Regions from separate parts of the Brevibacillus sp. YAE8 genome, predicted to be linked through region 3. Evidence: riboswitches for the same ligand, from Rfam matches in the RefSeq annotation. Region 3 holds a riboswitch; each other region holds the start of a gene.
What was found. Region 3 has a riboswitch for cyclic di-GMP ahead of AC27IT_RS04460 (methyl-accepting chemotaxis protein). Riboswitches for the same ligand answer to the same signal wherever they lie in the genome.

Region 1: another riboswitch for cyclic di-GMP. It lies ahead of AC27IT_RS09330 (GNAT family N-acetyltransferase); the one in region 3 lies ahead of AC27IT_RS04460 (methyl-accepting chemotaxis protein).
Region 2: another riboswitch for cyclic di-GMP. It lies ahead of ggt (gamma-glutamyltransferase); the one in region 3 lies ahead of AC27IT_RS04460 (methyl-accepting chemotaxis protein).

The regions. Positions count from the first base shown of each region.
Region 1 is NZ_BAAIYG010000004.1:295,447-302,939, forward strand. Features, by position in the region: gene AC27IT_RS09285 (KTSC domain-containing protein) at 9-275, shown strand; gene AC27IT_RS09290 (amino acid ABC transporter ATP-binding protein) at 334-1,080, opposite strand; gene AC27IT_RS09295 (amino acid ABC transporter permease) at 1,095-1,754, opposite strand; gene AC27IT_RS09300 (amino acid ABC transporter substrate-binding protein) at 1,878-2,654, opposite strand; gene AC27IT_RS09305 (DNA alkylation repair protein) at 2,879-3,586, opposite strand; gene AC27IT_RS09310 (AzlD domain-containing protein) at 3,643-3,975, opposite strand; gene AC27IT_RS09315 (AzlC family ABC transporter permease) at 3,966-4,640, opposite strand; gene AC27IT_RS09320 (TrmB family transcriptional regulator) at 4,766-5,575, opposite strand; gene AC27IT_RS09325 (hypothetical protein) at 5,709-5,891, opposite strand; cyclic di-GMP riboswitch class I at 6,175-6,258, shown strand; gene AC27IT_RS09330 (GNAT family N-acetyltransferase) at 6,420-6,968, shown strand; gene AC27IT_RS09335 (methyl-accepting chemotaxis protein) at 6,970-7,493, shown strand, end outside.
Region 2 is NZ_BAAIYG010000014.1:18,768-26,260, forward strand. Features, by position in the region: gene AC27IT_RS16460 (glutamine--tRNA ligase/YqeY domain fusion protein) at 1-348, opposite strand, end outside; gene AC27IT_RS16465 (SET domain-containing protein) at 433-1,050, opposite strand; cyclic di-GMP riboswitch class I at 1,273-1,361, shown strand; gene ggt (gamma-glutamyltransferase) at 1,546-3,264, shown strand; gene AC27IT_RS16475 (methyl-accepting chemotaxis protein) at 3,384-5,372, shown strand; gene AC27IT_RS16480 (glycerophosphodiester phosphodiesterase) at 5,435-6,154, opposite strand; gene AC27IT_RS16485 (ABC transporter substrate-binding protein) at 6,186-7,493, opposite strand, start outside.
Region 3 is NZ_BAAIYG010000002.1:333,911-341,403, forward strand. Features, by position in the region: gene AC27IT_RS04430 (phosphoadenylyl-sulfate reductase) at 1-161, opposite strand, end outside; gene AC27IT_RS04435 (hypothetical protein) at 320-550, opposite strand; gene rplT (50S ribosomal protein L20) at 824-1,183, opposite strand; gene rpmI (50S ribosomal protein L35) at 1,275-1,472, opposite strand; gene infC (translation initiation factor IF-3) at 1,503-2,006, opposite strand; gene moaA (GTP 3',8-cyclase MoaA) at 2,269-3,282, opposite strand; cyclic di-GMP riboswitch class II at 3,581-3,664, shown strand; gene AC27IT_RS04460 (methyl-accepting chemotaxis protein) at 3,801-5,531, shown strand; gene thrS (threonine--tRNA ligase) at 5,606-7,493, opposite strand, start outside.

The sequences.
Region 1 (7,493 bases), on a different contig from region 3:
GGCGCGAAGTGAAATCTTTTTTTCGCCAATGGTTTTCTCGTAAAAACAAGACCGAAGAAGAGCCCAAGTACAAGCAACTGGATTCCGACCTCATCAAAGCCACCCGCTACGACTTGGAGTCGCAACACCTTTACATCCAGTTTCACGACGGCCGCGAATTTGTCTACTGCAAAGTCTCCCCTTATGCCTACAACGCCTTCCTGAATGCCGATTCGTTCAGTGAGCATTTTCACTCGTTTATTAGCCAACGCTATTTGCACTACCAGGTCATGTAATTCAAGCCGTGGGCCGGGCACGCAACAGCCCTCCGGGAGCCTCCAGAGGGCTGCTTTGTTATTTCAACGCCCGCTGCAAAAAGGCGCGCGTCCGCTCGTGCTGCGCATTCGTAAACAGCTCTTCCGGCGTTCCCGACTCGACAAATTCTCCATTATCCATAAACATAATCCGGCTCGCTACTTCTCTTGCAAAGCCCATCTCATGCGTGACCACCATCATCGTCATATGCTCGGAGGCAAGCTGTTTGATGACCTGGAGCACTTCGCCCGTCAGTTCGGGATCGAGCGCAGACGTCGGTTCGTCGAACAGCAAAATGTCCGGGTTCATCATGAGCGCTCTGGCAATCGCCACGCGCTGCTTTTGGCCGCCTGACAGCTTGGCGGGATAGACGTTTGCCTTGTCTGATAGCCCGACCTTCTCCAGCAACTCCCCGCTTCGCGCGCGAATGACGTTTTCCGGCTCGCCCTTGACCACCTGCGGCGCAATCTCCAGATTTTCGCGCACGGTCAGATGCGGAAACAAGTTGAAGTGCTGGAACACCATCCCCATCTTCCCCGTGATCCGCTTGATCTGCTGGCTGGAGCTGTAAACGCCGTCTTTCACCAGAAAGTCATCCGCGACACGGATGCTCCCGCTATTTACCTGCTCCAGATAGACCAGGCTGCGCAGCATCGTGCTTTTTCCCGAACCGGACGGGCCAATCACTGCGACCACATCGTTCTTTTGAATCTCAAACGAGACATCTTTCAAAACTTCCAGCTCGCCAAACGATTTTTTCAGATTGCTTACTTGAATGATCGCCATTTCACGCCAGTCCTTTATTCGAATTTAAATCTTTTTTCCAGCCATTTAAAGAACATAGTCAACAAGAGGGTCATCAGCAAATAGATGACGCCCGCGATAAAAAAGGGAACGATCGTAAAGTCCCGGTTCACAGCCGTTTGCGCGTAATGCAACAGCTCAGGCACTGCGACCGCATAGAGCAGCGCCGTATCCTTCACAAGCGTGATCGATTCGTTCGACACGGCGGGCAGCGCTACGCGAAACATTTGCGGCAAAATGATTTTGGTCGTCGTCTGCCATTTGCTAAAGCCGAGCACTTGTGCCGCCTCGTACTGGCCTTTGTCGATGGACAACAGCCCGCCCCGGAAAATTTCCGCAAAGTAGGCCGCGTAGTTCAACACAAAGCCTACGCAGGCAGCGACAAAGCGATCCATCACCAAATATTCGCCAATACCGGGCAATAGCGGCAGCCCGAAGCAAATAAACAGCAGTTGCAAAAGCAGCGGTGTCCCGCGCATCACGTACACGTACGTGTGTGCCAGCCACGCCAGCGGCTTTACGCTGCTTTTTGCCATTAACGTAATGAGAAAGCCCAACGGGATCGAGAGCACGATGGCGATCAAAAACAGCAGGATCGTCATCTGCGCTCCTTCCAGCATCGGTTTTGTAATCGAAAGGATGTAGTCTGCGCTCATATTTCATGCTCCTATGTGGATTAGGCAGGCTTTGGCTTTCCTGGCAGGAGCCTGACCTTGTTTTTTCGTCGTGACATAAGCGTGGCTTCGCCCATCTTCCTGGCGAAGCCATCGTTTCTTTCATTATTTCAATACGCGATCCTCGCCAAACCATTTTTCCGAGATTTTCGCGGCGGTTCCATCCTGATTGAGCGCGTCGAGCGCCTTTTGCAGCTCGTTCAGCAGCGCTTCGTTGCCTTTTTTCACCCCTACGCCGTACTCTTCAGGAGACAACGATTCGTCCAACAATTTGAACGTTCCCTGATCTTTGGTCATGTAGTAATCCGCCACGACCTGGTCGATGACCACGGCATCGACGCGGCCGATTTTCAGGTCGCTCAAAGCCAGTACGTTGTCCGGGAACTCCGTGATCGTCTTCACCTGGTTTTTCAGCTCGCTTGCATTCAGAGCGTCAGCGGCAGAGGACAGCTTTTGCAGCCCGACAACTTTGCCAGACAAATCCGCGAGCTTCGTCATATCGGAATTGGCCAGCGTCACGACGACCTGCGCGTTTTTCAAGTACGGTTTCGTGAACAGCACTTTTTGTTTGCGCTCATCCGTAATCGTGTATCCGTTCCAGATCAGATCAATCCGGCCGCTGTTCAATTCAGATTCTTTGGAACCCCAGTCGATAGGCTGAAACTCGACCTGCTTGCCCATCTTTTCGCCAGCGGCGCGAGCGTAGTCGATATCGAAGCCGACCAGCTCGTTTTTCTCATCGCGGAAGCCCATTGGCGCAAATTTGTCGTCGATTCCGATAATCAGTTTATTGGCGTCAGCGCCTGTTTTCTCGCTGGAGCAGCCCACTACCAGTGAAAAGACAGCTCCGAAAAGCAGTGACAGCAAAGCAAATTTTTTCATCGTGATTCTCCCCCTAGTTCGGCTAGTCTCTATTTGTTTTTACTCTGATAAAGTGGTAATACGTTAACAAGGTATCATGATAGCACATCATCCAAAAAGAGTCGAGACTTTAGCAAAGAAAAGCGCACAGGAAAAGCATTCCTAAACAAAAAACGCCGGATTCCCCAGCGTTTTGCCTGTTCGCGCGCGAGACGGGCTTGCAGGCGCTTTCGTCCTGCAGCCGATCAGCAGATGCACGTCTTTCTTTTTTGGCCGATCTTGCCGCGCTCTTCGATTTTTTTGATAGACTCCGTCGCCAACGGGACCTTGCACGCCGTCTGGCCTACATCCACCTGGACTTTTCCGATCGCTTCCGCTGTCTGCACCGCTTCCGCATGCAGTTCCGTGACAGACGCGCCAACCGCGATGACAAACTGGTTCATGACATAGCGTACCCGGTTTCTTTCCTGATGGATCGTCTGCTTCACCCGCGCAAGCAAGGCGCTGATTTCCGCCAGGTCGAGCTGCTCGTCAGGCGTGATCGACAAGTAGTTGGCGTACGTGCTCCAGCCGCAAGCTGCAATCATCTCCTCCTCCGCTTCGATCCACTCCCGTGCCAGCTCCAGGGCGAACGAGCTTTCGGCGGCAACACCCGCAACCGTGTACTCGGCCAGCATGTACCAGTACGCCTGCCTGACCCAGCTTTGCAGTTGTTCCTTCGTCACCGTCTGCGGGTCGATCGCCAGGCCCGCCAAATACATCGCGTCGTGATTGCCCGTCTCGTACAACGCTTGCACCAGCTTTTGATCGCGCTTGACTGCCTTCACCAGCTTTTTCATGTCGCCGATTCGCACGCCAAAAAACGGCTCCCTGGCGCCATGGCGCATGAACGTCTTCTTCGTCTGCTCCGTGCCCAACGCTTCCAACTGTTGCATGACTTCTTCCACGGTCATTCGCGTCCGCCTCCCTTTTTTCCTAGTTTACCCATTTTCCGGCTGCTTTCTCCCTGCTACAAGAGCGGGAAAAGGTAGCGCAAGATCATGATCGAAACCATCCCGACGACAACCGTGCCCAGCAGGCTGCGGGTCACGATCGCAACCAGAAACGTCGGAATCGCCGCCAATAGCTCGACATTGGCTAGTAGCGACAACTTTCCCTCCTGCAAAAACAGCTCCTGCCCGACCAGTGCAGCCATGACCGCGATCGGCACGTAATGCAGCCAGCGGACGCCCCACGCGGGAAGCTCCATGCGCGACAGCACCATCAAGGGCAGCACCCGCGGCAAAAACGTGACCAGCGCACTGCCTACAATAATGAGGAAGATATCCCATCTCACTTCCATCTTTCGATCACCATCCCGATTGTCGATGCGCACAGCGTAGCTACGATGACGCCAAGGTTGCCCGGATACAAGACAGACACGCCTACAGCAATGACGACTGCGCTGATGGCGACGACGATATCGAGCCGGATTTGCTTGCGGCTCATCATCGCCAGCACCAGCAAGCCGATAAACATCGCCGGCAGAGCGAAATCAAGGCCCAACTGCTCGGGATTGGCGATCCACTGTCCGAAATAGGCTCCCGCCAAATTGGCCGCAATCCAGTTCAGGTAAGCCGTCACATTCAAACCGTGCATCCATTTTTCGTCGATCTGCTTGCGCTTCGCCGCCTCGTTGATCGCAACCCCGAACGTCTCGTCTGTCAGAAGCGAACCGACGAGCATGTTCCGAAACGCCGTCAGATGGCGGAAGTAGGGCGACAGAGCCGCGCTTAGCAAAATATGCCGCAAATTCACAAACAAAATCGTAATGATAATTCCCATCGCCGAGCTTCCTGCGGCAATCATGCCCGCAGCAATAAACTGCGCCGAGCCTGCGTACAGCAAAATGCTCATCAAGGCAATTTCCATGATGCTCAGCCCAGCGGTCTTTTCCAGCACACCTGCCGCAAACCCGATGCTCAAATACCCGAGCAAGGTTGGAATGCAATCCTTGACCCCCTGCATGAAGCTTCCCTGCTCACCCGCGTTCGACAATGCTTCTACTTGCAGTTGTTCTCGCCCCACTGCTTCTCCCTCACTCTCTCTTTATTTCACTCCGGCTTGCGCGCTTGCCTCCTGCTTCGCTCCGCTTACTTGAATCTCTTCCCGGTGACCACCTGGTACAAGTCCGGCTTGCTGCGCCAGAGCGCTTCGACCTTATCCGGGCCGAGCACCTTTGTCACTTCCGCAAACATAATATCGTGGCGAATGTACTCGACAGCGACCAGAACGAGCGCCGGATCCTTCGTCTTGACCGCCCAGGCAGCCGTATTTGGCGTGAAGTTGGCGATCAGCACTTCCTCCAGATCACGCGCGACGATTGTAAGATGCCCGCCCATCCGTTCCTCGGCCACATCAGGCGCCATATAGTCATGGTGATACGTCGTCCCTACGCGCGTCTCTTGCTGTCCAAACAAAACGGTAAAGACGGAAATCCCTTCTTCGGTTCGTCTGTCCACCGCCTCCTGGATAAAAGGCACCTGAGGCTCCCAGATCGACAGCCACACTTCCTCGCCAGCCTGCTCGATCATTTGCCTCATTTCCATGAGCACCAGCTCGTCACCGCTAATTCGCCGAATGACGTCGATCTCTTGCTCGGACTCTAAGGCCGACAAGTTTTTTTCCAAATAGTCGAAGGACGCTTCGAACTGCCCGCGCAGCCTGCGGACCAGCTCTCTTGCTGGCAGCGGCGCATACGTGACAGGCTCGGAAGGCACGGTGTAAACAGCCCCTTTGTCAACGAGCTTGCCCACGACTTCGTAAATCATGGAGCGCGGCACGCCAGAGCGTTTGCTGATTTCGTATCCGGTGATCGGAGAGTGCTTGAGCAGACTGATGTAAGCCTTGCACTCGTACTGGGAAAATCCGAGCTTTTGCAATTCCTTGTATATGTCTTCCATCCCGACCTCTTAGTAGTTAGTTTTATACTCACTATAGGTTCAGGTTCGTTCCTTTGTCAATGTGCTTTTCCCGGCACAAGCGAAAATAAAAAAAACCCTCCGTGAACGAGGGCCTTTTTGGCAAGCAAGCAGCCTAAGCGAGATCGCGCACTTTAATGTAAGAAACGTTTCTTACATTAATCACGATGTCATCGTATTGCAGCCACCCATCCTTTTGGTTGGCGACCATTTGGATGATTTCTTCCGGCTCGGTTGTCTCGATCTTAACCAGCTCGCCACCGGAAAAGTGAAACTCAATCGTTTTGGCCTGACTCATTTTCGCATCCCTCCTGTTCTTTCTAGTTATCGGACGGATGGTAAATTTTTGTTACGCATCAGGCGAAAGTAGCTGAGTCGGCCATTGGCAAAAGTCCCGGCACAACCTGACTATGTTCCTATCTTTTCTCTGTTTTTCCTCGCATCTTTCTCTGTCCAAACTACCAATTTGGAGCCGACTATTTATGAACAATCGGTTACTTTACCCTACCAAAACTTGACAAGATTGTTTCTCTTGGATTATATTTTGCATAATTCGACACTTCTATACATTTTTCGCAAATGAATGACAAAGGCAAAGTCATCGAAAGGTGGCGACGCAAAACCACGGGTCTAAAGTCTTTGACCATGACAGCCGGGTTGCCATACATCATGAGCATAGCAGGAAGATGATGGTGACTTTGGGCTGTTTCCGCATGGGGAATGGCCTTTTTTATGCTCACATGGAAGAAAGGAGGCGCCATTTTATCGATCAACACTAGACTTGTACATGAAAAAACAAAGAGAGAGAAAAATGGAGTGAAGTATTATGTACAAACTGGTTGATTCAGCACAATCTTTGGCTCTTTTCCATCAAATCAAGGAAAGTGTCTGGACCTCAATGGGCTTCGAGATGGAATACGCCAAAGATGGTTCCGACGTCTATCTTTTGTTGTCGGATGAGGACGAACCAGGCGGGACTTTTGAATTTACACCACATGAAAAATCTTCTGCTTATCTGCAAAATTTGTTTCAGGATGTTTTGACGAGCGATATGAAAGTTGTCGAAGTGGACAGTTTCGCTGTCTTGCCCAAGTTCCGCGGAAAGCTGGGACGATGGGGAGTTGCCCTCATGATCGATTATGCAGAAAAACACGGATATACGCATGCAGTCGGTTTGGCAGATCCGGCTTTTTTTCAGTTGATTAACCGTAAATACAACGTCAGAGCGACGCAAGTGAAAGAGATGGTCTTCTACAAAGGGGCGAATGCCATTCCGACCGTCTTCCACCTGCAAGAAGCCTATTTGAACAAGGACAAGCCCGAATTTGCCTGGTATCAAGAGCTTTGCAAACAAATAAAAGTTGAGGTTAGCTGACATGGAACTCTTACAAAGAAGAAATAACTGGGTGGTCATTGTTTTTGCGAGCATCATTACCATCGTCCAGATCGTGAACCTCATCATGGGGGTTCCGTTCTCCTTCGTTTTAACCGTGCTGGGGATTTTGTACGGGGTGCTCGCACCTTTTGCCTACCTTTCCAACCGGCCAGCCTGGCGGGACAAGATGGCTCCCTTCATGAAGTTTTTCAACTTCGCTGTCATCGGCATTTTCATGTTCGTCATCGTGGGACTCGATCCTTGGCTGGTCAACATCATGACGATCATGTTCTTCGTCGCGGTCATGGGCATTTATCAGGACAAACTGATTAACATCTTGACCATCATCGCAGCCATGGGGATCGTCACCTACTATTTCCTGACGAACGGCGAAGCGATTTTCTACACGTCCGATCCTGTTCATTTGATGTACTACTTGCTGGCCTTCTGCTTCGTATCGGCGACAAGCATGATGCACGCAGTTTTCAACAACAAGCTGCAGCGGGAAAGCGAGGAGCAAAAGCA
Region 2 (7,493 bases), on a different contig from region 3:
AATCAACAGCACCGCACGCTTGTACATCTCTTCAAAGTAATCCGATGCAAAAAACAGCCCGTCCCATTCAAAGCCAAGCCATTTGACGTCTGTTTTGATCGCTTCCACGTACTCAGTGTCTTCTTTCACCGGATTGGTATCGTCAAAACGGAGGTGAGCCTTGCCATTAAATTCGCTTGCCAGTTCAAAATTCAGGCAGATGGCTTTTGCATGTCCAATATGAAGATACCCGTTCGGCTCCGGCGGAAAGCGGGTAATGACTTCCTTGACCTTGCCTGCTTGCAGGTCGTCAATCACGATATTGCGGATAAAATTGGATGACGCTACCTTGTTTTCCAATGAAATCAACCTTTCACTTCACCTTTACATTCCATAATACTGATTCTCTTCCCAGAGTTCAACAAAATCGGGCCGTTGTCCGGCCCGCTGCGTCTACCACTCCTGCTCTTTTGACCATCGCGATTGCGGCTGGCAGTACAGCGAAATGATCGAGTCGAGCGACCGCCGCTGTTCGGTAATGCCGCGAATGGTTTGCAAATGCTTAGGTCTTACCAGGTGGAGCAGCGGCTGTTCAACCTGATTGAACCGCTCGAAGGCGGCGGCTGCGATCTCATCCCATTGGCGATAGTAGCGCAGCAAGTCGTCAGGCATCACCCTTGAACGGCTCGTGCCCGGCTCCGGCAAGCAGTCAAACGGTTCATCCAGGTTCAGCGTTCCGTAATCATCGGTCAGTTCCTCGCCCGGCAAAATGTCCCGCGCCGCCAGTTCCAGATCGTACATCGTCGCCACACAGGTCGCATGGAAGCTGTGGTTGACAAACCGGGCCTTATCCCAGCACAAGATGTATTTGCCGAACTGATTTTTGAACGAATATTTTTGCACGTCCTGTTTTCTTAATGGATCCAGTTTTTCCACAAATGCCGGGTCTAATACCTGATCGAGATCATCCTGGACCCAGACAATCGTGCCTTTGGGAATGAGCTTTGTCGCAAACACACCGTACCCGATCTCGTCGTTGATATAGCGAAGCTCTGTATCGGGATGCATCATGGTCGTTGTTTCACTCCTTGGCAAATGTGCCTTTTTATCATCATAAGCAGTTCGGCCAACAGAGGTGTGTGAATGTCGGTGAAAAACGCGTATTTCCCTGATGCTTCCTTTTTTCTAGATAAAAAGAAATTTCCTTATTTACCCCAATCGACAAATCGTCTATATTATTGACAAACAGGTTTAGGAAATTTTACCTGCAACATTTGCATTAATTTTTCATTGATATCGAAACGGCAAACCCGGGGAAATCCGGCGACGCAAAGCTAGAGGGGCTACCTCCGCACGAGCGGGCATGCCAGCCAGCTACCGAAATATTGATGTAGGACAAGACCAATGATCCTATATCATTGGTCTTTTTTTGCGCACTCATTGTCTGTTTTTGTCCATTTTTGTAGGTATGAGGAATTTTCTGTCTGTCCCGGTCAAGGAGGTGAGGCTGCGAAAAGCTGTCGGATTGTTGAACCTTTTCACCAAAATACAAGGAGGCTTCATGAGATGTCACTTTGGAAAAAACTTTCTGCCGTCGCATTGACCGCCGCTATCGGCCTGACAACATTCGCTCCGGTCCAAGCTGCCAATCGTCCAACATCAATGTCGCCAAATGCCATGGTCACAACACCTCACTATCTGGCTACAGCCGCAGCCCTGAAAACGTTGGAAGACGGCGGAAACGCAGTAGACGCCGCGATTACCGCCGCCTCTACCCTCGCCGTCGTCTATCCGCACTACACGACCATTGGCGGGGATAACTTCTGGCTCATTTACAACGCCAAAACAAAAGAGCTGAAAGCATTGAACGGCAGCGGACGAGCTGGCGAAAAGGCAACCATCGAATACTACAAAAGCAAAGGCTACGACAAAATTCCTTCCCGCGGCTATGAGTCTGCCAACACGGTTCCCGGCGTTGTTTCCGGCTGGTGGGAAGCCTACAACTACGCGCACAAAAGCATGGGCAACAGCAAGCTGCCTTGGCACAAGCTGCTGGAGCCTGCGATCGGGTACGCCGAAAACGGCTATCCCGTCTCGCCCAACCAGGTTTACTGGACCAAGTACGCAACAGACCCGACTGACAACGAGCTGAAAAATCTCCAGCGCTTCGAGGGCTTCCGCAAAACGTTCCTGAAGCCGAACGGAGAGCCGTATGCCGCAGGCGAAATTCTCAAGCAAAAGGACCTTGCCAAAACGTTGCGAATCATTGCCCAAAAAGGCGCCGACGGATTTTACAAAGGCGTAGTCGCGCAAAAAATCGTCGCCGACCTGCAAAAAAACGGCGGGCTGCTCACGCTGAAAGACTTCGAGAAGCATACCTCCACCTGGGCGGAGCCGATTACGGTAGACTATCGCGGCTACAAGGCGTACAACGTGCCGCCCAACTCCCAGGGCATGGCCTCGCTCTCGATTTTGAACGTGCTGAACAACTTTGACCTCAAGAGCATGGGCGAAGGTACGCCGGATTACTACCACACGATCGTCGAAGCGACCAAACAAGCTTTTGCCGACCGTGACAAATGGCTGACTGACCCGGCATTCGTGGATATTCCTGTGGACGAGCTGTTGTCCAAGCAGCACGGAAAAGAACTGGCAGCGCGCATTGACATGAAGCAAGCGGCAAAAGCGGTCGAGCCGCTCGATCCAAAAGGCGATACTACGTGGTTTGGCGTCGTGGACAAGGACGGCAATGCCGTGTCGATCATCCAGAGCCACTACTTTGACTGGGGCTCCGGCATCGTCGCGAAAGACACGGGCGTCCTGTTGCAAAACCGCGGCAGCTACTTCTCTCTGGACCCGAAACACATCAATCACCTGGAACCGGGCAAACGCACCTTCCACACGATCAACCCGGCGATGCTCTTTAAAGGAGACAAGCCTTACCTGCTCTACGGAACACAAGGCGGCGAAGGCCAGCCGCAAACGCAGGCGGCGCTCGTCACGCGCATCGTCGACTTCGGCTTCAGCGTGCAGGACGCGATTGAAGCGCCAAGATGGCTGCACGGCCGCAACTGGGGCTCTGCCTCCAACAACCTGAAAGTCGAAAGCCGGATTCCGCAGGACGTTCTGGACGAGCTGGTGAAGCGCGGCCATCCGGTCGAAAAGCTGGAAGCAGCCTACACCGATGCGATGGGCCAGTCCGGCGCGATCTTGATTGATCCGCAAACGAATGTGAAGTTTGGCGGCGCTGACCCTCGCGGGGAAGGCGCGGCAATGGGATATTAATCGCTCGTCAGGCTGCTGAGTCTTCTCGGCAGTCTGACTGTGCATTTCTTTCGGGCAGGCAGCGTTCTACGCAAGACAGAAAGAAATTGCCAAGCACGAATTTAGGAGTGGAAAAGCCTATGTTTTTGTTCAAAAAGCTGAGGAACAAAATGATTCTCTGGTTTCTCACCGTTGCAGTCATTCCTCTGGCCGTCGTTTCGCTGTTTATTACGAACAGCTTTTCATCCATCCTGATCGACAAGCAAAAAGCGTCGTATGTCGACCTGACCTCCAGTACCGCGATGGCGATGGATCAATATTTGGACCGGCGCATGACCGAAATTCAGGTGTTGGCCCGCACCTCTGATATTCAATCGGCTGACGCGGCGGCGAAAAACGAGTTCATCCGCAAGTTTACCGAAGAAATGAAGCTGTACGACGGCAATACGTTTATCGGCAGCGACGGAAAAGTATCCGCCGATACGTTCCCGAAAAGCGTCGGGATCGACCTTGGCGAGCGGCAATTTTTCAAGGACGGCATGCAGGGCAAACCGAGCTACTCCGATGTCCTGGTCGCCAAAACAACGGGCAACCGTTCGATCATCGTCGCTGCTCCCGTCACCGGCAAAAACAAGGAGGCGCTCGGCGTCCTGACCGGGCTTGTCAACGTGGACGAGTTCGCCGCGACGTTTCTGGCCAATCTGAACGTCGGCAGCGACGGTTACCCGATTCTGGTGGACAACAAGCACCAGATTCAATACCACCCCAACCAGGAGCTGATCGGAAAGCCGCTTGCGGAATCGGCTCTGCCCCAGCCTTTGGTCGACATTTTGCAAGCGGACAAAGCCGAGAAAGGCTCCTACAGCTACTCCGACCAAGGCAAGGAATACGTCGTCACATACTCGCCGATTTCGAAAACGAACTTTGGCCTTTACTTGCACATTCCGGTCGAATCTATCACGGCCGCCGTTTCTTCCGTCAGCAACAACGTCATGCTGATCGTTTTTGGCGTAGTTGCTGTAGTCATCGCCATCGCGTATGCGATCTCGCGCCAGATCACCCGTCCGATTGTAGATGTGGCCTCTGTGGCGAACCGCATTTCCGAAGGCGAACTCACCGTGCAGCCTCTGCGAATCCGCTCGCAGGATGAGGTCGGACAGCTATCCCAGTCGGTAAACACAATGGTGCACAACTTGCGCACGATCATTCAACAGGTCAACGACACAGCTACCGATCTCGCCTCTTCCGCAGAAGAGCTGTCGGTGAATGCGGAACATACCAGCAAGGCGACGGAACAAATTGCGATTACGATTCAGGAAGTGGCCTACGGCGCGGAAAAACAGGTGAGGAGCGTAGAAGACAGCGTGCACGCCATGCAAGGGGTGTCACAAGGGGCGCAGCAAGTAGCGGCGAATGCCCAGTACGCGGACGAATCGGCCATGAGCGCTTCCCGGATCGCCGTGGAAGGCAACGAGGCGCTGCAGGTCGTCATCAGCCAGATGCAGTCCATTGAAAATACGGTCAGCAACATTGCGGATATCGTCAAACGGCTGGGAAACAGCTCGCAGGAAATCGGGCAAATCGTGCAGGTCATCACGGCGATCGCGGAGCAAACGAACCTGCTCGCGCTAAACGCCGCCATCGAAGCCGCCAGAGCGGGCGAGCAAGGCCGCGGTTTCGCGGTGGTGGCAGACGAAGTACGCAAATTGGCCGAGCAGTCCGCCCAATCGGCGCAGCAGATTAAAGAGCTGATTACCACCATTCAACTGGAATCCAATCAGGCTGTGCTGTCGATGGAGCAAGGCACCAAGGAAGTCGCGCTCGGCTTGACGGTCGTAAACAACGCCGGAAAATCGTTTGAGCAGATTCAGGATGCAGTCGCACAAGTAGCGAGCCAAATCCAGGAAGTGAAGCTATATTCCGAACAAATGTCTGCCGGAACCGAGAAGGTCGTCGAATTGGTCAGCGTCATTGAACAGGTCGCTGAAAGCTCGGCAGACGGAACCCAGAGCGTGTCAGCCGCCACTGAAGAACAACTGGCCGCCATGGAGGAAGTGAACTCTTCTGCTGCTTCCCTGGCGAGAATCGCAGAAGAGCTGCAATCTCATGTGAGCCGGTTCAAAATATAGCGGGAACATGCTTAAAAGCCGTCGGGACCGATTCTCCCCGACGGCTTTTTGTTCATGCTCGCTTAGCCCAGTGTCAGCATCCGGTCAGGATGGTTGGTGCAAATTTGCACCTCGGGATGCCAGGACATGACTTCCCGGATGTACGCAGGCTCATCTAGCGTCCAGGCTATGACCTTGAACCCTTTTTCAATCGCGGCGGCTGTCAGCTCCCGCGTCAGATACGGATAGCCCATGGACAAGATGCTGGCGCCTGCCGCCTCGATCTGCTCCAGCATGAGCACGGGACGGCCGTAGACGATCAGCCCCGTCTGCACCTCCTGATCGAGCGTGCGCACGTGGCGAATCAGTTTGTGGTCAAACGACGTCACATACACTTCCTGCTTCATTCCGTACTGCTCCACCAGCGCCAGCACCTTTTCCGCAATTCCCGGGTACATGTCGCTCGTCGCCTTCAGCTCGATGTTCAGCGTGCAGTGGCCCTTGATCGCAGCCAGCGCTTCCGCCAGAGTCGGAATTTTTTCGCCTGCAAACTTCTCGTCGAACCATTTGCCCGCATCGAGCTGGCGCAGTTCCTCAAGCGTGTGGTCTTTGACTAGCCCGCTTCCGTTCGTCGTGCGCTCCAGCGTAAAATCGTGAATCAGGACCGGAACACCGTCACGCGTCAACTGCACGTCAATCTCCATCGCCTGGATCGCAGGCTCGGCCAGCGCCAGTTGAATCGCAGCCATCGTATTTTCCGGTGCTTTGCCCGACCAGCCGCGATGGGCCATACATATGTTCATGTCGCGAGCTCCTCTCTGTATCGTGCCGCTCTTATTTTTTCAGCAGCTTGCTGCCTTTGTCCGTCGCATTTTGCAGTGCTTCGTCAATCGTTGCCTGTCCGAGCATGGCGCGTTGCAGTTCTTTCTGGATGACATCCTGCAGTTCTTTGTAGCCAGGGGCCATCGGACGTGGATAGCCGTATTGCAACTGATCGACCGCGACCTTGAAGTTCGGATCTTTTTCATAGAATGCCTTCATCTCCGGCGAATCTACAGCGTCAGTCGTCACAGGCATGTATCCGGAAGCGATCGACCACGGCACTGTTTGCTCGGTGTCGGTCATCCACTTCATGAACTCCCACGCCGCTTTTTTCTCGGCGTCAGACGACTTCGCCAGCATCACCAGGTTGGCGCCGCCTGTAGGCGTACCGTAGTTTTTATTCGCTGGCAGGAAAGCTGCCCCCATGTCAAATTTGGCATTTTTCTTCAACTCCGTCAAGGAGCCTGTCGTGGTGAAAATCATGCCGACCTTTTGGTTCAAAAAGTCCTGTTCCGCTACATCCCACGCGTTGTAGTTTTCGCCTGGAGGGTTTTTCATCAGCCCTTCCTTGACCATTTTGGACCACAGCTCAAGCGGTGCCTTGCCCGCCTCGTTGTTCAGCGTCAGCTCCTTGCCGTCCTCGCTCAAAATGCTGCCGCCGCCCTGGAATACAAGCGCCTCGTAGAACCAGATGTCAACAGGTGTGGAAAAGCCGTAGCGGGTAACTTTGTCGCCTTCCTTCTTGGTCAGCTTTTGCGAAAAGCTAATAAGCTCATCCCATGTTTTCGGGCCGTTCGGATCGAGCCCCGCTTCCTTGAGCATGTCGCGGTTGATGTACAGAAGCGGTGTGGAACGGTTGAAAGGCACGGCGTACAGTTTGTCTTTCCAGTAGGAGTTTTTCATCAGGCCGGGAATGTATTTTTTCTCCTCGCCTTGCGAGTACGGCGTCAAATCTTCCAGTACTTTCGCATCGGCAAAGGCGGCGATCGACGCGATCTCTACCATCGTCACATCGGGATTGTTGCCCGCCGCGACAGAGGCGAGCACCTTGGAGTGGTTCTCCTGATAAGCGCCCTGGTATGCCGCTTTTACTTTAATATCCTTATGTGTCTCGTTGAACTTTTTGACCATATCTTCAATCGTTTTCCCGCGCACGCCGCCGAGCGCATACCAGAAGTCGATCTCCACCGGGCCGTTTTCTGCCGCTGTTTCCGCTGCCGGCCGGGTAGTCGCGTTGCCCGTGCCGGCAGCCTGCTCCTTGCCAGTCGAGCCGCAGCCAGCCAGTACGCCTGACAAGCCGAGAGCAAGTGCACATAGAAT
Region 3 (7,493 bases):
TCGATCAGCACGACATCCTCGGCACCGAAGCTTGAGGCGAGGACGAGGTTGCCTGCGAAGTGTTCCACCGCCAGAACAAGCACATCCTGCGGGGATTTGGCTTCCATCCGGTACGCCCACACTTGCAGCTCTTCGTCCGCCATCCTCTGGCGATTGTTCATCAGCGAAACTCCTTTCCTGCTAGGATTCCCCCACCATCATATGTCGGGAGGCAGGAAGTGGCGATTCGTCCTGCTGACAAAACTGCCGCGACGGCACCGAAAGAAACGAAAAGAGCGACCAGACCTGTAGCCGATCGCTCCTCGCGGATTGCTCCCTCTTATTTTTTGTCAGAGTCACTGTTTGCTGCCGGGAAAATAAACGAACTGCCTGTCGGAATCGTGTTGAGATTCGCCTGGTCTACATTTTGTGCCGCCGGTGCTCCTGTGATGAAGACGACGGGTGCTACGTAGGCATCATCCTTTTCTTTGGCGAACGCTCCCGGAACGAACAGCGCCGAACAGACCACCGCAGTTGCACCCATCATTACCATCCACTTTTGTTTTTTCATCTCTACTCTCTCCTATCCAATGTTTTCCTTTGACGCTTTTTATTGTACGGCAGGGAGCCATCCTCTCGACACGGACGGGAGATTGTTTTTTGCTCCAACCTGAGACGGAGCCGCCTCTACGCCCGTTGTCCATTTTCTTTAAAAAAACGATGGCGTTTCGTTGCTGCCCTTGCGCTTTTCGGATGTTCATTCATAGGGGAGAGCCTCTCCGACAAGCAAAAAAAGCCGACCTTCCCCACCAGGAAAGATCGGCTTTGCTTTTTGCGTATGTGCTTACGCGTTCAGTTTGCCTTTTGCAACTGCTGCCAGTTCGTTGAACGCAGCTTTGTCGTTCACAGCCAGGTCAGCCAGCATTTTGCGGTTCACTTCGATGCCAGCCACTTTCAGGCCGTGCATCAGACGGCTGTAGGACAGACCGTTCAGGCGAGCTTGCGCGTTGATACGGGTGATCCACAGTTTGCGGAAGTCGCGTTTCTTTTGACGACGGTCGCGGTATGCATAAAGCAGGGATTTCATTACTTGCGCATTAGCGGATTTAAACAGGCGATGTTTGGAACCGAAGTATCCTTTCGCCAGCTTCAGGATTTTCTTATGACGACGGCGTGTAACAATGCCACCTTTTACTCTTGGCATACTAAACTCCTCCTGGTCTTTCCAGCATGGCGGCCTACTGCTAGGCGCTTAGGGAGCTCATGCTGCGTAATGTGTGTAATGATGCGAAAACTTACAGGTAAGTGAGCATTTGCTCCATGCGTTTTTGATCGCCTTTGGAAACGAGTGCAGCTTTGCGCAGGTGGCGCTTTTGCTTAGTCGTTTTGTTGGCGAACATGTGGTTACCAAATGCGCGGTCGCGCTTCAATTGGCCGCTTCCAGTCTTTTTGAAACGTTTTGCAGCAGCCTTGTTGGTTTTCATTTTAGGCATCTGAAAAGTCCTCCTGTCTAAACTACTATCTTACTTTTCCGCTTTCGGAGCCAGAATCATAATCATGCTGCGGCCCTCGATCTTCGGTTTACGCTCAGGCGTAGCGAGATCTTCACACTGAGCAGCTACACGCTCCATAACGCCAAGCCCGATTTCGGAGTGGGTGATTTCACGTCCACGGAAACGGATCGTACACTTCACCTTGTGGTGATCCTCCAAGAACTTGCGGACGTTGCGAAGCTTGGTTTGAAAATCGTGTTCTTCGATGTTAGAAGAAAAACGCACTTCTTTCAGCTCGATGATCTTCTGGTTTTTCCGTGCTTCTTTCTCCTTTTTCGCCTGCTCGTACTTGAACTTTCCGTAGTCCATGATACGGCATACAGGCGGTTTGGCTGTCGGAGCAACGTTTACCAGATCCAGTTCGGCTTCCTGGGCAATGCGCAACGCTTCCCTGAAGGGTACGACTCCCAATTGGCTCCCGTCAGCGCCGATCAAACGGACTTCACGGGCACGGATCGCTTCGTTGATTAACATTTGATCCTTGCTAATACTTGCCACCTCCGTCAATTTCGAGAAGGAACAAAAATGTGCGAACGCATCTGCGCCCGCACATATCTCACCTAAGCAATTTCATCAGATCCAAGGATCTTTGCATAAGAGTTACCTGTCAACAGTCGTGTCGGACGTCGACCCAGGTGAGAAGCTGGGCGCCTCTGCTTGTTCTCGAAGTATGAAGTGTTTATACACGCAACTTATAATACAAGGTAGAGTTGTCTTTGTCAAGGCTTATCGCTTTTTATCCTCCGATGTGGGACATTTCCACCTTCGGACGCTTTTGCAGCCCCGGCGTTTCGTCCAGCCGTTCTTCCGAATAGCGCTCGTCGCGCTTTTCCCAGATCGCGCGAATCTGCTCCTGGATTTCTTCGTCGCTTCGCCCGCTGCGCAGCGGCTCGCGCAAGTCATAGCCGGCGGAGGCGAACAGGCAGTTGTACATTTTCCCCTCTGCCGACAGCCGCGCCCGCGTACAGGTAGAGCAAAAGGCTTGTGTCACCGACGAGATCAGCCCAATCTCCTGATCGCTCCCCTCGTAGCGGTAGCGCGAAGCGACCTCGCCGAAGTAGTTCGCCTCGACCGGGACGAGCGGCATTTCTGCGTCGATCATCCGGACGATTTCGCTGGAAGGCACGACCTGATCGAGCTTCCAGCCGTTGCTGTTGCCTACGTCCATGAACTCAATGAAGCGCAGCGTATGGCCTTGCTCGCGGAAATAACGGGCCATCGGCAAAATGTCCTGGTCGTTGACACCGCGCTGGACGACCATGTTGATTTTCACCCCGAGTCCCGCTTCCGCCGCCGCGCGAATCCCGTCGAGCACGGCATCCACCGGATAGCCTCTGCCGTTTAACATGCCAAACCGCTCGTTGTCCAGGCTGTCGAGGCTGACGGTGACGCGATCAAGCCCGGCTTCCTTCAAAGCCTGGGCATGGCGGGCGAGCAGCGAGCCATTGGTCGTCATGGCGATATCGTGAACGTCCTCTATTTTTCGAATCATTCGTATTAATTCAGGCAAATCCCTGCGCACGAGCGGTTCTCCGCCCGTAATCCGGATTTTCCGCACGCCGAGCGCTGTGAATATTTGGGTCAAGCGGGTAATTTCTTCAAACGACAGCAGTTTGTGCTGCGGCAAAAATTCAAACTCCGGCCCGAAAATTTCAGCCGGCATACAGTACCGGCAACGAAAATTGCATTTGTCTGTCACGGAAATGCGCAGATCACGGAGAGGACGCTTTCGTGTGTCACGTACTTGCATCTGCTCTAGCACTGGTGGTCACCCTCCTTTTCCTGGCTGAGCCTGGCATGCCACTCTATCTCCTGTTTGTCTCGTATTGATGTCCAACATGCGATTCCGGCTTTTTATTAGCGTACCATATTCCGCCTGCGAACGGCTCCTGTTCCTGCACTTTTCGCTGTTGCAAAAGCGGTCGCAAGCCGATGAAAATCGGAAAAATGACCCGGTGCACGCCAATGTGCAAACCATTTTTTTTGACTATTCCCTTTTGTATAAACATAGGATAATATGACTATATATTATGCTCTATATATTCCTCTTCAATAAGGAAAGCGAAGATCAGCCGTTTGTATGTGGGCACTTGAATGGCTGGGAGCGAGTAGTGCAACCGACCCTATTTTCGTTGTAGGGTCGGTTTATTTTATCCCAGAACAAAGGCCTTGTCCACTGCTCAGAAACGGCAAGCTGCAGCAATGGCAATCGCCCCCTCTTTCTCAATTTTTGAGTAAATCAATAAAATGTAAAATTCGGAGGTCTGCATGCAATTTTTTGCAAAGAAAGCAAAGCCATGGAATGAGTATGTGAAAGCTTCCCACGCAACTGACATTGCCGAAGTGGGCGAACGCGTGAAAGAGCGCCTGTCTTTTTTGGGCGTGGATCAGGATACATTGGCGCACGTCAAAGAGGCTGCTACCACGATTTACCCCTTTAAAGCAGAGATCGTATCCCGGTTTTACCAGTCGATCACTAACGTTCCCCACCTCCAGAAGATCATCCTCGACAACTCCAGCCTGGAGCGGTTGAAAAAAACTTTGGAGGTCTACCTGGAGCAGTTTCTCACAGCAGAAGTCAACCATGAGTACGTGAAAACGAGAATTGTCATCGGGCAAGTTCACAGCCGCATTCATCTGACAGCCGATCATTTTATTTCTGCACACCATCTGCTGATTCAGATCATGACCACGATTTTGATGGAAAAATGGAGCAATCAGCCGCATCAGATGATGAAAATGGTCACCGCTGTGCAAAAATTGGCAGCATTCGATCAGCAACTGATTGTGGAAGTGTATATGGAAGAGACGTTCAAATCGTTTTTGTTCGGCATCTCCGGCATGCTCAACCATATGACCCAGCTCGACACGACGAAGCAGCTTATCTCGGGAATGGACGAGCAGATCGAGGAAAGCCACAGCGTCACCGCAGCAACGGAAGAAATGAGCGCCTCGATTCAGGAAGTCGCCAACCACGCGGTCAAAGTCGCAGAAGGGACAGACGAAGCGGTGCAATCCGCTGAACAGAGCAAACAGATCATCAATGCCGCTCTCGGCGACATCCGCCAGGTGGGCCACGTCTTTGTCGAGGTCATGAGCAGGGTAAACCAGCTCAATCAGGAGATTCATCAGACACAGGACGTCATCCGCATCATTCGGGAAATCGCCGAGCAGACCAACCTGCTCGCGCTGAACGCCAGTATCGAGGCCGCCCGGGCCGGAGAGCAAGGGCGCGGCTTTGCGGTCGTAGCCACTGAGGTGCGCAAGCTGGCCGAGCATACAAAAGAACAGATCAGCCGGATCACAGACAACATGGAGTCGCTGCAACAAGTTTCGAAGCGAGTGACGGAGCAGATGGACAGCACGAGCAAGCTGGTGGAGCGCAGCGTCGGGGAAGCCCAGTTCGCCGATGTCGCCCTGAACAAGATTGTGTCCACCATGCAGGAAATCAGCCAATCCACCTCGCAAATTGCCGCCATGACCGAGGAACAGGCTTCTTCTGTCACGGATATCGCCCACCGCAACTCCACGATTTTTGACCTGAGCACACATTCGCAGCAAATCGCCAAAGACACCGCGCAAATCATTCTCGAACTGAGCCGGAAAATGGATGAGTACCGCAAGACGTTCTTTACGATCAATGTCAAATTGAGCTACAAAGACATCGTGCGCGTGGCCAAAACGGATCATTTGCTGTGGAAATGGAAAATTTACAACATGTTCCTTGGTTTGGAAAACCTGGTCGCCGCAGAAATGGCCTCGCACCATCACTGCCGACTGGGGACGTGGTACTACAGCGACTTGCCGCCGCTTGTGCGCAACAACCCGACCTTCAAAAAGCTGGAGGAGCCGCACAAATTAGTACATTTTTACGCCAAGCAGGCAGTGGAAAAATACCAGGCCGAGGATCTCGCCGGCGCCCAGGAAGCGTACGAGCAGCTTCAACGGGCGTCCCATGAAGTCGTAACACTGCTTACCCGTCTGGAAAATGAGCTGTAGCAGTTGTCGCCACCGTTTTCGCCAAAAACAAAAGGGCCGTTCCCACCGTTCGGGTGAGAACTGCCCTTTTTGCTTTACTTCATTTCGTTGATTTCGGCGCGGATTTTTTCCACGAACTCATCAACGGTCATGGCGCCTTCATCGCCTACTCCCCGTCTGCGTACAGACAGAGTGCCGTCTGTCACTTCTTTTTCCCCGATAACCAGCATGTACGGGATTTTTTGCACTTGCGCTTCACGGATTTTGTAGCCGATTTTTTCGTTGCGCGCATCCAGCTCTACGCGGATGCCAGCTTGTTGCAGCTTTTCTTTGACTTGCTCGGCGTACGGAATGTGCACCTCGCTGATGTTCATCAAGCGCGCCTGGATTGGAGTCAACCAGACAGGGAATGCGCCTGCGTAGTGCTCGATCAGGATGCCGATGAAACGCTCCATGGAGCCGTACATCGCACGGTGCAAGACAACCGGACGATGCTTTTCGTTGTCTTGGCCCACGTAAGTCAGGTCGAACTTCTCCGGCATTTGGAAGTCGAGCTGGATGGTTCCGCATTGGTGACGGCGTTTCAGCGCGTCGGTAATTTGGAAGTCGATCTTCGGTCCGTAGAACGCACCGTCGCCTTCCTTGATTTCATACGGCATTTCCAGTTGCTCCAGCACCTTTTTCAAGGAGCTTTCCGCTGTTTCCCACAGCTCGTCGGAGCCCATGGAATCTTCCGGGCGAGTCGAAAGTGCTACGCTGTATTCAAAGCCGAACACTTTGTAGATTTTGTCGATCAGCTTAATCATGTTTTTGATTTCGCTCTCGATCTGGTCAGGGCGGACGAATACGTGTGCGTCATCCTGGCAGAAGGTGCGAACCCGCAGCATGCCGTTCAGCGCGCCGGAATATTCGTGGCGGTGAACCTGGCCGAACTCGGCATAGCGAATCGGCAAGTCGCGGTAGGAATGCATTGCGTTTTTGTAAATGAGCATGTGTCCTGGGCAGTTCATCGGCTTCAAGGCGTAAGTCGCGTTGTCGACTTCAGAGAAGTACATGTTTTCCTTGTAGTGATCCCAGTGACCGGATTCTTTCCAGAGGCGCTCGTTCATGAGGAACGGCGAGCGCACCTCTGTGTATTGGGCAAGCTGTTGCAGGCGGCGGGAGAACTGCTCCAGCTCGTTGCGGACAGTGAAGCCGTTTGGCAGGTAGAACGGCATGCCAGGCGCTTCCTCGGAGAACATGAACAGCTCCAGCTCTTTGCCCAGTTTGCGGTGGTCGCGCTTTTTCGCCTCTTCGATGAAGTGCAGATATTCGTCCATATCCGCTTTTTTCGGCCAAGCGGTACCGTAGACGCGCTGCAGCACCTGGTTTTCCGCTTTTCCGCGCCAGTATGCACCTGCCACGCTCATCAGCTTGAACGCTTTGATGTAGCCAGTGGACGGCAAGTGCGGGCCGCGACAGAGGTCGAAAAATTCGCCCTGCTCGTACAGGGTGATCGTCGCATCCGCCGGCAAGTCGCGGATGAGTTCCAGCTTCAGATGGTCGTTGAGGTTTTGGAAAATTCTTGTCGCCTCGTCGCGGCTGACGACTCTGCGGCGGATCGGCAAGTCTTCCTTCACGATTTTTTCCATTTCCGCCTCAATCTTGCCCAAGTCTTCTGGCGAGAGCGAGACCGGAATGTCCATGTCGTAGTAGAAGCCGTCTTCGATCACAGGACCGATCCCGAATTTGACTTCGCTGCCGTACAGGCGTCTTACTGCCTGGGCGAGCAAGTGAGCGGTACTGTGACGGTAAACTTCCAAGCCTTCCGGCGAATCGAGGGTCACGATTTCAATTGCTGCGTCATCCTCAAGCGGCGTGTACAGATCCACGACTTTGCCGTCTTTTTTGCCGGCTACTGCTTTTTTCTTCAGGCTCGCGCTGATGGAGCCTGCGATCTCTTCGATGGTGATCCCAGCTTCGTACTGACGGACTGCTCCATCC